DNA from 3 places in the Pseudomonas iranensis genome. Region 3 is predicted to be linked to each of the others. Evidence: riboswitches for the same ligand, from Rfam matches in the RefSeq annotation. Region 3 holds a riboswitch; each other region holds the start of a gene.
What was found. A riboswitch is a leader RNA that binds a small molecule or an ion and turns the genes downstream of it on or off. The one in region 3 is predicted to bind cobalamin.
Positions count from the first base shown of each region.

Region 1: another riboswitch for cobalamin. It lies ahead of cobW (cobalamin biosynthesis protein CobW); the one in region 3 lies ahead of cobO (cob(I)yrinic acid a,c-diamide adenosyltransferase).
Region 2: another riboswitch for cobalamin. It lies ahead of HU724_RS16580 (ABC transporter substrate-binding protein); the one in region 3 lies ahead of cobO (cob(I)yrinic acid a,c-diamide adenosyltransferase).

Region 1 covers NZ_CP077092.1:2,890,922-2,894,194, reverse strand. Annotated here, with positions in the region: gene cobN (cobaltochelatase subunit CobN) at 1-783, opposite strand, end outside; gene cobW (cobalamin biosynthesis protein CobW) at 787-1,851, opposite strand; cobalamin riboswitch at 1,951-2,162, opposite strand; cobalamin riboswitch at 2,773-2,991, shown strand; gene HU724_RS12955 (CbtB domain-containing protein) at 3,115-3,273, shown strand, end outside.
Region 2 covers NZ_CP077092.1:3,730,201-3,733,473, forward strand. Annotated here, with positions in the region: gene HU724_RS16565 (ABC transporter ATP-binding protein) at 1-118, shown strand, start outside; gene map (type I methionyl aminopeptidase) at 322-1,113, opposite strand; gene HU724_RS16575 (ParD-like family protein) at 1,110-1,337, opposite strand; cobalamin riboswitch at 1,458-1,651, shown strand; gene HU724_RS16580 (ABC transporter substrate-binding protein) at 1,791-2,804, shown strand; gene HU724_RS16585 (FecCD family ABC transporter permease) at 2,801-3,273, shown strand, end outside.
Region 3 covers NZ_CP077092.1:1,996,926-2,000,198, reverse strand. Annotated here, with positions in the region: gene HU724_RS08895 (cobyrinic acid a,c-diamide synthase CobB) at 1-661, opposite strand, end outside; gene cobO (cob(I)yrinic acid a,c-diamide adenosyltransferase) at 658-1,269, opposite strand; cobalamin riboswitch at 1,351-1,580, opposite strand; gene HU724_RS08885 (hypothetical protein) at 1,744-2,328, shown strand; gene HU724_RS08880 (PQQ-dependent sugar dehydrogenase) at 2,395-3,273, shown strand, end outside.

The sequences.
Region 1 (3,273 bases), 890 kb from region 3:
CACCCCCGCCTCGACTTCATCCAGCCAGTCCTCGACCACCGACAGACAACCGGGTTCTTTCAGACTGGCCACCGCGATCGGCAGCGGATTGAGCCCGGCTGCCTGCAAACGCTGACAGAACACATCGATGAACGCCGTGTTCGCCGCCTGCAAATGCGAGCGATAAAACAACAGCGCCGCCACCGGTTGACCATGCAGCCATTCGGCTTGCCAGTCGCTCAGCGCAGCGCTGTTTTTCTGTGGGTGATAAATCGCCGTGCGCGGCAGGGTTTGCGGCTCGCCCCACGAATAATCCCGGGCAAACCATTGGTTGCCCAAGCAGCGGAAAAAATCCAGCGCATTGCCCATGCCGCCCTGACGCAGAAATTGCCAGAGTCTATCGCGTACTTCGGCGCTGACCGTGCTCAAGTCACTGAGCTCGGGGTCCGGGCGGTCATCGCCAGGCACCAGAATCAGTTGCACGCCGCGTTCGGACAACTCGACCAGCCGCTCGACGCCGTAGCGCCAATAGGCAATGCCGCCATGCAGCGAGATCAGAATGACTTTGGCGTGGCGCAGCACTTCGTCGACGTACAGATCGACCGAAGCATGATTCTGCACCTGCATCGGGTTGGCCAGACGCAGGCTCGGGTAGTCATCGGGCAATTGCTGCGCAGCCTCGGCGAGCAGCGCCAGGCTGGAATCGCCGCTGCACAGGATCACCAGCTCGGCGGGGGTTTGTCCGAGATCGGCAATGTTGTCGTCCGAGACGAATCCGCCGGGCTGGGTCCTGAGCAGGTGCATGGTTTAAACGCTGAGCGCAGCGCGCAATTGCGCTTCGAGTTGTGCGGCATCGAGTTCCTGGCCGATCAGCACCAGACGCGTGACGCGCGCTTCTTCGGCGCCCCACTGACGGTCGAAATGCTTGTCGAAACGCGTGCCCACACCCTGGATCAACAGGCGCATCGGCTTGTGCGGAATCGCCGCGAAGCCTTTCACGCGCAGAATGCCGTGTTGCACCACCAGTTGCGTCAGCGCGTCGAGCAGCAGGCTTTCATCGGCTTGCGGCAGTTCGATTGAGATCGAATCGAAGGCGTCGTGATCGTGATCGTCGTCATCACCGTCATGGTGGTGATCGTGGTGACTGTGACGGCTGTCGATGTGCTCCTCAGAGCCGGCACCGAGGCCGATCAACACGTCGAGCGGCAGGCGGCCGTTGCTGGCTTCGATGATTTTTACCGCTGGCGGCAGCTCTTCGGCGACTTCAGCGCGCACCCGAGCCAGATCTTCCGCGCTGGTCTGGTCGGCTTTGTTGAGGATGACCAGGTCAGCACTGGCCAGTTGATCGGCGAACAATTCGTGCAGCGGCGACTCGTGATCAAGGTTCGGATCGAGTTTGCGCTGGGCATCGACCTGATCCGGGAACGCTGCGAAGGTGCCAGCAGCGACGGCCGGGCTGTCGACCACGGTGATCACCGCATCGACAGTGCAGGCACTGCGAATTTCCGGCCACTGGAAGGCTTGCACCAACGGCTTGGGCAAGGCCAGGCCAGAGGTTTCGATGAGAATGTGATCAAGATCGCCGCGACGGGCGACCAGCTCGCGCATCACCGGAAAGAATTCTTCCTGCACCGTGCAGCACAGGCAGCCGTTGGCCAGCTCATATACGCGGCCGCTGGCCTCTTCTTCGGTGCAGCCGATGGTGCATTGCTTGAGGATTTCACCGTCGATACCGAGCTCGCCAAACTCGTTGACAATCACCGCGATGCGCCGGCCCTGAGCGTTGTCGAGCATGTGCCGCAGCAGCGTGGTTTTGCCCGAACCGAGGAAACCGGTGACGATAGTGACGGGGAGTTTGGCCAGTGTTTTCATCGGTATGCCCTTTGGCAAGCGGCGGGCATACGGGACGAGAACCGGCAGCGCGCATGCACGCCGGAAGCATTCGCCACCGGATCACCCCGCCCGGTTGTAGTGAGAATCTGTGACGAGGCAGGTCTCCTGGCTGACGGCGTTCAGGCGCTGGGCCTGGCGTTCATTGCGCCTTCCCGCTGGCTCATCGGTTGAGCTGGCAGTGGCGTGGCAACGAACATCACCGTTCACAGTTGCGGGGGCAGCCGCGGCTTTGACCGCGTTCCCTTCTTAGCTTCGGCGAGTGCCGAAGAACCTCGAAAGCGCAAGGCTACGCATGGGTCCGTCGTGGGTCAATGGGTCGGTGAGTCTGAAACTGGGGGTATATCCGTTGCTGCGGTAACGGCTTCCTATGGTTTCGCTCTTACAGCGAGTCCCTTTTTCAAACGCCGGAGTGCCGGCACAGCAAAAAGAAACCAAAAGGCTTTGCCCCGGCGTACGGCCCGCTCGCTGGGGCTCGGGGTACCTTCGTTACGGGACCGATCCGGGCGCAGCCTGCTGAAGGGGCAAAAGATCAAAGCCAAAGCAAAAGCCAGATCTAGAGCCCCTCACCCTAGCCCTCTCCCCGAGGGAGAGGGGACTGACCGAGGTGTTTAGGCGAAATACGCCGACTTGCGATATCGAGTCGAATGCAGATTCTGAAAAGCCCGCAAATCGGCTCCCTCTCCCTCGGGAGAGGGCTGGGGTGAGGGGCAGCAACAACACAAATTAAAAGCCGAACACCCACGCTTTTCACCACTCAATAAGCCGAGTGTCAGCTCGCCTGCTCTTGATCTTGATCTTGATCCACCGGCGACGGATATACACACAAAAACATCAGAAAAATCCCCCACCGCAGCACTGAAAACTTCCCGGAAATTGACTAAAAACCCAAACCCATGTTTTCCTGCCCACCTTGTTACGGGTGCCCTTCACAGGGTGAAACGGGAAACCGGTGAATCATGTGCTTTACTCAAAGCCATGTCAGTCCGGTGCTGCCCCCGCAACGGTAAGCGAGCGAAGCGTCAGATCCACTGTGCCCCGGCATGGGAAGGTGATGCTTGCAGGTCGGCCTTGTGCCAGCCCCTCGCAAGCCCGGAGACCGGCCCGCAACACCCAGCGCGCGCAAGCGCCGCTGACCACAAACAAACCCGCGGTGGGCGGGCGCTGTTCGAAATCCCTGCGTGCCCTGCTCGCAGGGATTTTCATGCGCTCTGTTTACCCGCTGACATTTCAGAGGGAAGCGCTATGTCGATCATCAGCAACACCGTCAGCCACACTGACCACATCTCCAGCAGCACCACACTCGGCCAACGCGTCGCCGCCGCCCTCTTCGCCTCGATCCTCGGTGCCAGCCTGGTCTGGTTCGCCGGTTTCTCGCACATCGAAGCGGTGCACAACGCCGCC
Region 2 (3,273 bases), 1.7 Mb from region 3:
CGCGGGCATGCCACTCAAGGCCGGCGATCCGGTCCGGGTGCGCTGGGCGACGGCGGATGCTTGTGTTTATACCGAGTGGACCGAGAGCGATTTGAACAAGGCTGCCGGTGCTCACTGATTGCGCTGAGTCAGTTGGATCTACCCCCTCACCCCAGCCCTCTCCCCCACGGGGGGCGAGGGGGAAAGGGAGCCGATCTTCATGCTGTGCAAAATGTAAGTTCGACTCGGTATCGCACGTCGGCGTATCTCGCAACAACACCTCGGTCAGTCCCCTCTCCCATTGGGAGAGGGCTAGGGTGAGGGCAAGCAGGCGACGCGGTATTAGCCAATGGCCCGGTACCCTTCAATCTCATCCGGCCACGCCGTCAGCACTTCAAACCCGCTTTCCGTCACCGCGACCATATGCTCCCACTGCGCCGACAACGAGCCATCCTTGGTCAGCACCGTCCAGCCATCCGGCATGTTCTTCACATGGCGTTTGCCGGCATTGAGCATCGGTTCCACGGTGAAAATCATTCCGGCCTTGAGCTTCAGCCCTTGGTTGGGAAAGCCGTAATGCAGTATCTGCGGTTCATCGTGATAGACCTTGCCGATGCCATGGCCGCAATACTCGCGCACCACGCTGAAGCCCTCCGCCTCCGCCAGGCTCTGGATCGCATGACCGATATCGCCCAGCGTTGCGCCCGGTTTCACTGCGCGAATGCCCGCGCACATCGCGTCGTACGTAGTCTTGATCAGGTGCTGCGCCTCGGGGCTCGCCTCACCCACGACGTACATGCGGCTGGTATCACCGAACCAGCCATCCTTGATCACGGCGATATCGAGGTTGACGATGTCGCCGTCCTTCAATGGCGTACCCGATGGAATCCCGTGACACACCACGTCGTTGACCGACGCGCAGACGGTTTTCGGAAAGCCGTGATAACCGACGTTGGCCGGCACGGCTTTCTGCACATTGACGATGTAGTCGTTGCACAACCGGTCCAGCTCATCGGTGGTCACCCCGGCCTTCACATGCGGCACCAGCATCGCCAGTACTTCGGCGGCGAGTTTGCCGGCAGCGCGGGATTTTTCGATGTCGGCCGGGGTGTTGATCTTGATCTGGTTTCTCATGCGCTGACGGCTTCCTGAGTCAGTTGTTGCAGATCCAGTCCGCCGTTCTGTTCGGCGCGGATCAGCAGGCGGCAAATGGCGCTGTGGTCGAGGTTGGGATGCAGCTCGGCGAGCATGCCGATGCGCATCCAGTGCTCGGCCTGCGCGTTGATCGAGCGGCTGAGGGCGTTGCTGGAGATGCGCAGGTTCTCGTGCATGTCCTCTGAAATCTTTACGATGCCCATATATGAATCCGATACGATGTGTATATGGATCGTATATTAGCCAGGGCATATGACAGATTGCAATGCCGACGACAAAATCGACGCTGTCACAGATTCGCCTCCCCCTCCACCGCGCAAATCGACTACCATGCCGCCGCCGGTTTCCACACGGAATTAATAGGGAATCCGAAATGCTTGCACAGCATCGATCGGAACTGCCCCCGCAACTGTAGGTGCCGAGCCTGCTCCTCGACTGCCACTGGGTGAATCCCGGGAAGGCCGGAGCGTGGCGATGACGCATCAGTCAGGAGACCTGCCGGCACAGTGACTGACTAACCGGCGGGGTGTCCGGGAAGGACATCGTGCCGTGCGCATTTTCCCTGTGCCGGCCTTGCGCAGTTTCCACGACCGCGCCCGAGGTGTGTTTCCAACCGTACCCGCCTGCTCCCGTACGGTTCTCCTGGAGACTGCCCCATGCTGCTGCCCCGCGTTGCCACCCTGCTCACCGCTTTGAGCCTTTGCGCCCTGGCGCAAGCGACGCCGACTGCGTATCCGCTGACCGTGGAGAACTGCGGCAGCAGCCTGACCTTTCAGCACGCGCCCGCGCGCACGGTGACCATCGGCCAGGCCGGTACGGAAATGCTTTATGCCTTGGGCCTGGGCGACAAAGTCGTCGGCACCTCGTTGTGGTTCAACGACGTGCTGGGCACATACAAAGCGCAGAACGACAGGATCGAGCGCCTCGCCGACAACGAGCCGAGTTTCGAAGCGGTGATCGCCAAACGCCCGGAACTGGTAGCCGTCGAGCTGGAATGGATGGTCGGCCCGCAAGGCACGGTCGGCACCCGCGAGCAGTTTCATGAACTGAAGATTCCTACCTATCTGCTGCCCTCCGACTGCGAAGCCAAGGACAACCTCGTCGGCTCGGACGGCACGCGGCTGGCGCCGTTTCGCATCGACAGCATCTACAAAGCCGTGAGCCAGCTCGCAGCGATTTTCGATGTGCAGGCGCGTGGCGAGCAGCTCAATGACCAGCTCAAAGCCAGCCTCGCGCAGTCGATCGCCACGGCGAAAAAGCAGCAGCGCAAAGACGTCAGCGCCCTGGTGTGGTTCTCCAGCGCCGAGATGGACATCGAGCCTTTCGTGGCCGGGCACAAAGGCGTTCCCGATTTCATGCTCAGCACCCTCGGCGTGCGCAACGTGGTCGAGTCGGATGAAGAATGGCCGACCGTCGGCTGGGAAACCATCGCCAAGGCCAACCCGACATTTCTGGTGATCGCGCGCATGGATCGTCGACGTTTCCCGGCGGACGACTATCAGAAAAAACTCGCCTTCCTGCGCAGTGATCCGGTGACGCGCAACATGGACGCGGTCAAGCACAACCGCATCATCATCCTTGACGCCATGGCCATGCAGGCCAGCCTGCGCACCTTCGACGGCCTCGCACAACTGGCCAGCGCCATCAACGGCTACGACCTGTCGCCATGAGCAGACGCCTGATCCGTTTGCTGCTGGTGCTGTTGACGCTGTCGGTCGCGCTGATTGGCGGCGTGGCCATTGGCGAGACTTCGATCGAGCCGAGCGTAGTGTTGCAGGTGCTGGCCAACAAGCTGTGGGGCGCCGGTTATGTGCTCGACCCGATCGACGAAGGCATCGTCTGGAACTATCGCCTGACCCGCGCGCTGGTCGCGGCGGCCTGCGGCGCCGGCCTGGCGACGTGCGGGGTGATCCTGCAATCGCTGCTGCGCAATCCGTTGGCCGATCCGTATCTGCTGGGAATTTCTGCTGGCGCCTCGACTGGCGCGGTGATGGTCGCCCTGCTTGGCGTCGGCGCCGGGGCGATTTCATTGTCGGTCGGTGCCTTTGCCGGCGCGGTGACCGCGTTCGTACTGGTGATTTTGTTGGCACGGGTCAGCGGCTCGGCCAGTGGCACCGGGCAGATCATTCTGGCCGGGAT
Region 3 (3,273 bases):
CTGGTGGCAGCGCAACTTGGCAACTGCTGGCCAGCGCATCGGCAGCCGCGTCGAGACGCAGATCCAGATCATTCAATTCGCTGGCCTGGACCAGACCGAGGTGGCGGCTCGGCAATTCGATGCCGGTCTCGCGGGACAGCGCACCGTACCAGCGCAAACCTTCGGTGAGGCTGCCTTCGAGCAATTGCGCATGGCGCAAGGTGCCGACGCGGTTGGCCAGCACGCCAGCGAACGGCAAGTCCGGCTGATACTTCGCCAGGCCCAGCGCCAAGGCGCCAAAGGTCTGCGCCATGGCGGTGCCGTCGATCACGCCGAGCACCGGCACACCGAAGTGGCGCGCCAGATCAGCGCTGGATGGCGTGCCGTCGAACAGGCCCATCACGCCTTCAATCAGAATCAGATCAGCCTCGGCGGCGGCTTCCCACAACAGGCGGCGACTTTCCTGCTCGCCGACCATCCACATGTCCAGTTGATACACCGGCGCACCGCTGGCGCGCTCGAGGATCATCGGGTCGAGAAAGTCCGGACCGCATTTGAATACGCGCACCTTGCGCCCCTGATTGCGATGCAAACGGGCGAGTGCAGCGGTGACGGTGGTCTTGCCCTGACCGGAGGCCGGCGCGGCGATCAACACCGCCGGGCAGTGACGTGGTTGCTTCAAAGTTCGACGCCTTTCTGCGCTTTGATCCCGGCCTGGAAGGCGTGCTTGAGCATGCCCATCTCGGTGACCGTGTCGCCCATCTCGATCATTTCCGGCTTGGCGCCGCGACCGGTGACCACCACGTGCTGCATCGGCGGACGCGCCTGCAAATCGCTGAGCACCTGATCGAGATCGAGGTAGCCGTGCTTGAGGGCGATGTTCAATTCGTCGAGCACCACCAGACCGATCGAAGGGTCGCGCAACAATTCGCGCGAGACTTCCCAAGCGGCGGTCGCCGCGGCGATGTCGCGCTGACGATCCTGGGTTTCCCAAGTGAAGCCTTCGCCCATGACGTGGAAACGCACCTGCTCGGGGAAGCGGCGGAAAAACAATTCTTCGCCGGTGCTGTTGCGGCCCTTGATGAACTGCACCACGCCGCATTGCATGCCGTGGCCCATGGCGCGGGCGAGCATGCCGAACGCCGAACTGCTTTTGCCTTTGCCATTGCCGGTCAGCACCAGCACCAGGCCACATTCGTCGGGCGAGTTGGCGATGCGTTCGTCAATCACGGCTTTCTTGCGCTGCATGCGCGCCAGATGGCGCTCGTCACGCTCGGGGGAATCAGTCATGGGGAGCTCTCCGTTGAGGCTGGATAACGGCGGGCAGGCACAAGAATAGACGGCAAAAAGCCTGGCATCGCCCACCGTGATGCCGCTGAGATGGATCAGGCCGGTCTCCGGGCTCATGAGCGGCGTTTCGCCTGACTGCGCGCCTTCCCGCTTCTTTCGAGGCAGTGGCTCAAGGCGCAGTTTTCACTCATTTACCGTTGCGGGGGCAGCGCCGGGATCGTCGTGGCTTCGCTTGAAGACCACCCTCACCGGCTTCCCTGTTTCACTCTGTCGACGCGGGGCCACAGAGCACCTGAAACAAGCGGCGAAGGTTAGAGGGTTGGGGGTGGAGCGTCAATTGAAGAGGCGCTTTGCGCGCGAATAACTGCCGCTGATCAATTGTGCAGCGGCAATCTTGTGCCAGACTGTGACAGGTGATATCAAAGAGCCATGCTTTTTTCCAAAAAGCCCACTACAACAATAAGGATGACGACGATGCAAGGCATGATCATCAGCAACCCGCGCCTGGAATTCCTGCGCCCGCTGCTGGAACGCTGGTTTGACTGTATCGATCGCTACAACACCGTTCGCGGCGACAACGACACGCCGTACTGGCACGACGAAAAAGCCAATCTCGGCCTGCTCGCGGCAGCGGCGTGGATGGCTGAAATGGTCACGCTGAACGACACCGCCACGCGCAAACAGAACGAAGAAGGCGAACGCAATGCCCGCGCAGATCTGCTGATTGCCGGCGCCGAAGACCGCGCGTTCATCCAGGCCACGCAACGCTGGCCACGGGTCAACAACCTTAACCTGACCCAGGCCCTGCTCGACATCACCGCTGATGCCAAGCGCATCAGCTACGCCAGCGATCTCAAGCTCGGCTGCCTCTTCATCGCTCCGCAAAAAGCCCAGCACAGCGCCAGCCCCGAAGAACTGCAGGACATGGTCGACGACCTGCAAAAGGAACACACCTGCGCAGTGGCCTGGTATTTCCCCTACGCCTATCGCAAATTGCACAGCGACACGGGCAACTATCATCCGGGCATCGCCGTGCTGTTCAAGGAAGCCCGCGGTTGAGCAGTTGAACCATCGGGCCTGCGCCCTCCTCTATGTTTAGGAATGCATTCATAGGGAAGATCAGCAATGCGCAAGGCCCCACTCGCTCTCATCATCGCCGTCGCAGGCGGGCTCGCCGCCTGCGGTGAAACCTCCAGCCTGCAAGTCTCCGACGGCACCGGTCCGTCACCGAAACTGCCCGAACCGAACAAGACGCTGATCCCGACAGTCAACATCGCCCCGGCGGTGGGCTGGCCGGAAGGTGCGAAACCGACCGCTGCGGCCGGCACTCAGGTCGCAGCGTTTGCCGAAGGCCTCGATCACCCGCGCTGGCTCTATGTGCTGCCCAACGGCGATGTGCTGGTGGCGGAAACCAACGCGCCGCCCAAGCCCGATGACAGCAAAGGCATTCGTGGCTGGGTGATGAAGAAAGTCATGGGCAAGGCCGGTGCCGGCGTGCCCAGCCCGAACCGCATCACCCTGTTGCGTGATGCCGACCACGATGGCGTCGCAGAAACCCGCACGGTATTTCTGCAGAACCTCAACTCGCCGTTTGGCATGACGCTGGTTGGCAATGATTTGTACGTTGCCGACACCGACCGCCTGCTGCGCTTCAACTACGAGCCGGGCGCCACCGAGATCAAGACCCAACCGATCAAAGTCGTCGACTTGCCTGGCGGCACGCTGAATCACCACTGGACCAAGAACGTCATCGCCAGCAAGGACGGCAACAAGCTCTACGTCACCGTCGGCTCGAACAGTAACGTCGGCGAAAACGGTCTGGATCAGGAAGAAGGCCGCGCGGCGATCTGGGAAGTCGATCGCGCGACCGGCAATCATCGGATCTTTGCTTCGGGCATTCGCAACCCCAACGGCCTCGCCTGGGAACCTACCAGCGGCGCATTGTGGACAGCAGTCAACGAGCGTGACGAAATCGGCAGCGACCTGGTGCCGGACTACATCACG